One region of the Lysinibacillus sp. NPDC097195 genome, then DNA from elsewhere that is predicted to be linked to it. Evidence: riboswitches for the same ligand, from Rfam matches in the RefSeq annotation. Region 1 holds a riboswitch; the other holds the start of a gene.

Region 1 (3,644 bases):
GATGAGTAAGTCACTTGGCAATGGTGTAGACCCTATGGATGTTATTGAGAACTACGGTGCAGACTCACTGCGTTATTTCTTAGCAACAGGTTCATCGCCAGGTCAAGATTTACGATATACAACAGAAAAAGTAGAGTCTGTATGGAACTTTGCGAATAAAATTTGGAATGCTTCCCGTTTCGCACTTATGAATATGGATGGTATGACATATGATGAAATCGACTTAACTGGTGAAAAATCAGTAGCAGATAAGTGGATTTTAACACGCTTAAATGAAACGATTGAACGTGTAACATCATTAGCAGAACGCTATGAATTTGGTGAAGTTGGCCGTGAGCTATACAACTTTATTTGGGATGATTTCTGTTCTTGGTATATTGAAATGGCGAAATTACCATTGAATGGTGAAGATGAAGCAGCGAAGAAAACGACTCGTTCAATTTTAGCTTACGTACTAGACCAAACGATGCGTCTACTACATCCGCTTATGCCATTCATTACAGAAGAAATTTGGCAACACTTACCGCATGAAGGTGAGTCCATTACGGTGGCAGCATGGCCAACTGTGCGCACAGACCTTCATTTTGCTGAGGAAGCAGACAATATGAAGCTCCTTATGGATATTATACGTTCGGTGCGTAATATTCGTGCGGAAGTTAATACACCAATGAGCAAAAAAGTACCATTATTTATTTCTGCAAAAGATGCAGCAACTGTTGCTATTCTAGAAGCGAATAAAAGCTATTTAGAAAAATTCTGTAATCCTGAGCCGTTAACAATTGGTGAAGGCTTAGAGGCGCCAAGTCAATCTATGACAGCCGTGGTGACGGGTGCTGAGCTATTTTTACCACTTGTAGGGTTAATTAATCTAGAGGAAGAAATCGCTCGTCTAGAAAAAGAATTAGAAAAATGGGCGAAAGAAGTAAAGCTTGTTACAGGTAAGCTATCGAATGAGAAATTCGTTTCCAAAGCACCTGAAGCATTGGTAAACGCAGAACGCGAAAAATTAGCGGACTATGAAGAAAAACATGCAGTTGTATTAAAACGTTTAGAAGAATTGAAAAATATGTAATTGCATTGTAATTTGTAAAAAACAGCAGGTGACGAAATAGTCCCCTGCTGTTTTTCTTGTTATGCGTCGAAAGATATGTGTTGAGTTAGGAAATATTGTATAGTATTATACAATATAGTTAGTAAAATAGATAAAGGCAAACTATCCGAAAGGTTAGGACGCAAAGCCTAGGATCTAAGGTGAAAAGATGCAGTATTTTTTTCGCTACGAGCGCCTGGTTACCATGAAATGTAATGTTTCTTAATTTTTATGGCTATTCTATGTTTAATAGAATGGTCTTTTTTCTTTAAGGTGAAAAAGGATAACAGGAGGTTTAACATGTCAGGAAATATTGGAACAATTGTTGTAAAGGTAAACAAAGCCTGTGATGATTTAGATTTTGTTAATGCAAGAGGATTGATTGAGGCGAATCTACTAAAGCTTTCCGAAGCGAAGTACTATCGCCTATTAAACGCAAGTGGACGTGTATTAATTAAACATGTATTGGCGAATAGTAGCAACGAACAAAATGCTGCAAAGAAAACGTTAACGCGTACAGATTTGCTTATTATTAATAAAATCAATGAATACTGTTCAAATTTTGATATTTCAATGTTAAAAAGAACATTAAAAAACTCGCTTGATTTAGTACAACGACCAGATGTTTTGCCGCTATTAAATAATGATGCAAAAATTATTTTAGACGATATGGGTGCATTATTAGGCGTTCATCAATTACAATAATTTGCTGTTTTTTTGAAAAAAACTAGTTAAAAACACACAGATGCTCACTCCTTTAGTGATTTTCTGTGTGTTTTTAAAATTGTGTCTGAATTGTTTGTGTGCCTGGCACCCTTTATACTAGAGTGAGAGGGAGTGTTTCTTTTGTTTACAACGATAAAAGCATGTACAGATTTTATTTTTTCATTAAAGGCGGTTGACCATAAACGTGAGCCATTAGTAATGATGCGTGAAGTATTGGCTCATTTAGGAAACCCACAGGACACATTACGAACGATCCATTTAGCAGGGTCCAATGGCAAAGGTTCCACGGTTAATGTGTTGCGGGAAATGTTAGAGAATGAAGGCTACCGAGTAGGTGCCTTTACTTCGCCCCATTTATCACGCGTCAATGAACGTATGACGATAAATGGAGGTCAAATTTCTGACGAGCAATTTTTACAGTATATGAACAATATTGCTTCAATAATTGAAGCACATTACGCTGGCGACTATCCTAGCTTTTTTGAAGTCGTAACACTTATTATGTTCCAATATTTTGCTGAGGAACAAGTGGATTTTGCACTTATTGAAACAGGGCTAGGCGGTCGTTTAGATGCGACCAATGTCATAACGCCACTCGTGTCCATTATTACAACGATTTCATTGGAACATACAGCATTTTTAGGTGATACGTTTGCCAAGGTAGCTTTTGAAAAGGCGGGGATTATTAAAGAAGGTGTACCCGTTGTGGTAGGGGTTAAAAATGAAGAAGCACTTGCTGTTATTCAAAAGGTTGCTAAAGAGCGTCACGCGCAATGTTTGGTGTTAGGACAGGATTTTACAGTCGTGGCACATCAGCAGGAGATGACTAGTCAATCATTCGATTATCGTAGTGCTAAAGTTGCCATCAATGGGCTTCAATTAAAAATGGCGGGCGCGCATCAAATGGCAAATGCTAGTCTGGCCATTACCGCGATGAATATATTACACGAGCAAGGTCATGTTGCCCTATCTGAACAATCTATTCGTCAGGCACTACAACATGCTCAGTGGGCAGGGCGCTTCGAACAGTTTGCAAATTATATTGTGCTAGATGGTGCACATAATTCAGAAGGAACAGCTGCGTTAATTCAAACACTGCAAACGGTCTATCCAAATCAACCATATCACTTCATTTACGCGGCGCTTTCTGATAAGGATCATGCCAATAGTATTGCTTTAATGGATACAGTCGCAACATCTATGTCCTTTACACAAATTGCTTTGCCAAATGCCATGCCAGCTGAACAATTAGCGAAGCTGTCAACACACAAGGACAAACAGTATGATACGAATTGGCAAACCATTGTCCGTGAGGTTATTCACAACAAGGAGCGTCAAGATATTGCCGTTATTACAGGTTCACTTTATTTTATAGCGGAAGTGCGCCAGTGGTTGCAGGAGGAAATGCGATGATTCCTTTATTTGATGACTATAAAAAACGATGGTCTTTAACAAGTGATGATGTTATTAAGCCTGGACTAACAGCTATAGAAGAAGCCTTAGCGTTAGTTGGGAACCCTGAAAGGAAATTGCAAATTGTGCATCTTGCAGGGACGAATGGTAAAGGCTCAACCCTCACATTTTTAGAGTCGATTGCGCATGAGCATGGCCTAAAAGTAGGGAAGTTTATGTCTCCTTGTATTGTTGATGTGCATGACCAAATTCAAGTAACACAACAATGTATTTCACAGGCAGAGATGGATTGTGTTTTTCAACAGATGAAACATGCTGGGCTCAGTGGAAAACTAACGGATTTCGAACTTTTAACAGTCGCTGCATTTTTGCATTTTGTGAATTGTGATGTCGATATTGCCTTAATCGAAGCGGG
Region 2 (3,644 bases), on a different contig from region 1:
AATGTAGTTGGTTCAAATTTGGCTTCAACTAATCCAGCAACCATATTATGTTTACCTGTTGCAACAAGCTCATACGTATCGCCTTTTGATGTTTGTGAAGCATAAATTTCAAATTCTTCAGCAAAACCTTTAAGATCTGATGGTCTTGCCCCGTACATAACACGATTTAATGTAACAGGCTCGTTAAATTCAACTTCCACTTCATTTGAGAAAGTAGCTGTGTTGCTACTATTTGTTTCCCAATATGTATTGACATCACCATCGATGGCGTTTTCTATAGCGGCGGTAGCCCAGTGTCCGCCGTTATTACGAATAGTCTTTATGTTTTTGTTGTCCATTCTAAATAACCGAGAATACGCTTCGTTTGCGTAATGGTTAAATGAAGAAGTGACTGCTGTTGTCGCTTTGATTGCTTCTGTGCTTAATAGTACTTTGGCATTGTCGATATCTTCTTTAAATTGAGCATAGAAAGGATGAGCTTTTGCTTCAGTTTCTAATTGGTTAAGTGCTTCGAGTGAATGGAACTTATCACTAACAGCACTCATTGTGTTATCTGTAAAAAGTGTGGCCATTTTGTCAGAAACAGCATCTTCTTTATAAAACTGGAACTCAGATGCACTTGCCCAATCTTGATTTGCTTTTGTGAAAACGAATTTAACGCGTTTAAATTCTGTAGGCTGGAACTGAATTTCAACGATATCTCCTGTAGAACCTTTATATTCACCTGATGAAACAAGTGTAAAGTCATCGCCTGCATCTGTAGTAGAGCTATAAATTTCGAACTGTTGGGCAAAGCCTTTACCTCTTGTAGAAGATTGACGAGCTGCGTAAACCATTCGATTGAGCGTAGTTGCTTCATTGAACTGAATGACAACCTCATTTGTGAATGTTGCGCTATTTGGTTTCCCTGTTTCCCAGTGGGTATTCATATCGCCATCAATTGCTTTATCAATCGATTGACTTGCATATTTTCCCCCGTTGTTCGTAATCGACTTAATATTTGTAGTGGCCATTTTAAATACATCATCGTATGCTTTTAAAATATCTTTGCCATACAAATCAAATTTTTTCACCGAAGCGATGGAATGTTTCACACTAGCTTCAGCCGATGTTTTAACAATGTTTCCATTTGGATTTTCACTTGCCAAAACATTCAGTGGGCCGCCGACTAAATTTAAAGCCAAGGCAGACACTGTGACAATCTTTACTACTTTCATTAAATATTCCTCCTTATGAATTTTTTCCTACTGAGCACATAAAAAAGCCACTCAAAAAGAGTAGCTTCATTTCAAATAAGTAAATCATAAAAAATATACAAAAATAACCACTATGAAATGTGGGCACTAAAAAAACGCTAAAAGATATAATTTATCTTTTAGAAATTATATTAGAAAATCATTTTTTTAGTAATTTGCTTATCTATGACCTTACTAAACAAAAAGTAGTATGTACTCTTCGGCAACTGGCTGACATAGTTAAATAACCTTAGTCCCTATAGCTTTGCGTCCCTAAATTTCTTTAGGTTTGCCTATTCAATTTTTCTACTATAAAGAATAGCATAGAGAAATTAATTGCCAAAGTACAATTAGTACTATATTTTACCACCTTATATTAGGGTAATATGGCGAGGTTTTATAATTGAATGGAAAAATAACGAAATTCTATGATGGGTAATTTGTTATGTGTAAATTACTTTAGTAAGAGATAGATAGTTTAGTTGTAAACTACTTATGTCATAGGTGGGCTATTGAAAATATTAACAATGTTGTAATAGTGTAAAAGAGCTAACTTTGTAAGCGGCAATGCGGATGAAATTGTTATGATCATTATTACTCGGGGCGCTCCATCAGTAAAATGTATTTAGGAATATGTAAGGAATGGGGGCTGTAAGTGCTAGCTAATGAGCTAAAGATATAGTGAAAGAATTACAGCTTAGAGACAGTCATCCGATATTAAATTTGGTACTTACGAGCATCATTTTGGTGATTTTCAAATACTTACGAAACAACTATGAGCGCTAATGTAATTCATTGTAAGCGTGAAGCCTTTTACTTCTCTATAGGAGTAGCAGGCTTTTTTGCGCTATATTGTTTCAATTGTAATGTTTTGTTCATGTTCCGTTCATTTTCAGTTCATGTTCTGTTCATTTAGCAACTATATGCTAAGGATGTGAAAAAGAAATAGGAGGGGTTTTCAGATGAACCTGGCTATAAAAGAAATGAAAAAAAATAAAGTGCGATTTTTGATTTTAGGCTCAATTGTTTTTTTGGTAAGTTTACTAACCTTTATTATATCGGGTTTAGCTAATGGACTATCGCAAGACAATGCTGCACTTATTAAGGATTTACCAGCGGGGCAGTTCTACATGAATAAGGATGCAGATGAAACATATAATCTGTCAAGAATAGACAGCACTATCCAAGATGACATATTGAATAAAGAAAAAGATGCTGTAGCATTCTCTATTCAAATGGGCTTTATTAATGATGAGGCAGGGAAGCAACAAAGCGTTGCCTTTGTAACAGCTACCGATTCACCATACTTTGCAAATGTGAAGCATGAGGAAATAATTTTAGATAGCTCTTTGAAGGATAAAGGAATAAAAGTAGGCGACACAGTAACGAATAATCAATTTAGTGGTAAGTTTATTGTTAAAGATTTTGTCGAGCAAAAGAAATATAGTCATGCGCCTGTAGCTTATATTAGCATGGAGGATTACAAAGAAATTTATCGTGTGGAAGAAATGCAATTAATATTCGCACCAGATGCAGATACTTCACAAGCGTATACAGGCCTACAAGCATTTTCAAAAGGTGATTTTTTAAATACGATTCCTAGTTATAACGCAGAACAAATGTCTCTTAATATGATTGTATGGTTTTTAGTTGTTATTAGTGGCATGTTGTTTGCAATCTTTTTCTATATGATGAATGTTCAAAAGATTGGTTTATACGGAATTTTAAAAGCAATCGGTTTAAAAACAAGTAAGCTCTTTAAAATGATTTGGACGCAGATGGTTGTGATTACGGTTATTTCACTTGTGTTATCGATTGCATTAAGCCAACTCTTTAATCAATTTGCGCCACAAGGAATGCCGTTTAGTTTAAGTTTGGCAACGACAACACAATTGGCTGTTGTATTCCTTGTTATTGGATTTATTGGTGCAACGATTTCAGGTCTCCAAATTAAAAAAATTCAACCACTACAAGCGATACAGCAAGGAGAGGTCTAATATGACATTATTTACAATGGAGAATGTTAGAAAGACATTTACTAATGGTGAAGTACAGGAAGAAATATTAAAAGGTATTAATTTGACCCTTAAAGAAGGTGAAGTAACGGCTTTAGTCGGTGCTTCGGGCTCCGGGAAAAGTACACTGCTGACAATTGCAGCGGGTTTGCAACCTACTACGGATGGTCAAGTGATCTTTGAAGGAAAAAATCTGACGACATTGAGTGCCGAGCAAGTGCGCCAAGTACGTGCGAGTCAATTTGGCTTCGTCTTTCAATTTGCACATCTAGTACCCTTTTTAACAGTAGAAGAACAGCTTTTGCTTATGCTAGAGGTATCAGAAACAACATTGAAAAAACGTGAGCAACAAATTGAAGTTGAACGTGTTTTAAACTTAGTAGGAATGGATCAT

The links. Region 1 has a riboswitch for cyclic di-GMP ahead of ACIQXI_RS01740 (hypothetical protein). Riboswitches for the same ligand answer to the same signal wherever they lie in the genome.
Region 2: another riboswitch for cyclic di-GMP. It lies ahead of ACIQXI_RS14580 (NPCBM/NEW2 domain-containing protein); the one in region 1 lies ahead of ACIQXI_RS01740 (hypothetical protein).

The regions. Positions count from the first base shown of each region.
Region 1 covers NZ_JBIWDP010000001.1:348,883-352,526, forward strand. Annotated here, with positions in the region: gene ACIQXI_RS01735 (valine--tRNA ligase) at 1-1,072, shown strand, start outside; cyclic di-GMP riboswitch class I at 1,198-1,298, shown strand; gene ACIQXI_RS01740 (hypothetical protein) at 1,391-1,795, shown strand; gene ACIQXI_RS01745 (bifunctional folylpolyglutamate synthase/dihydrofolate synthase) at 1,937-3,229, shown strand; gene ACIQXI_RS01750 (bifunctional folylpolyglutamate synthase/dihydrofolate synthase) at 3,226-3,644, shown strand, end outside.
Region 2 covers NZ_JBIWDP010000002.1:225,436-229,079, forward strand. Annotated here, with positions in the region: gene ACIQXI_RS14580 (NPCBM/NEW2 domain-containing protein) at 1-1,217, opposite strand, end outside; cyclic di-GMP riboswitch class I at 1,455-1,539, opposite strand; gene ACIQXI_RS14585 (ABC transporter permease) at 2,198-3,232, shown strand; gene ACIQXI_RS14590 (ABC transporter ATP-binding protein) at 3,234-3,644, shown strand, end outside.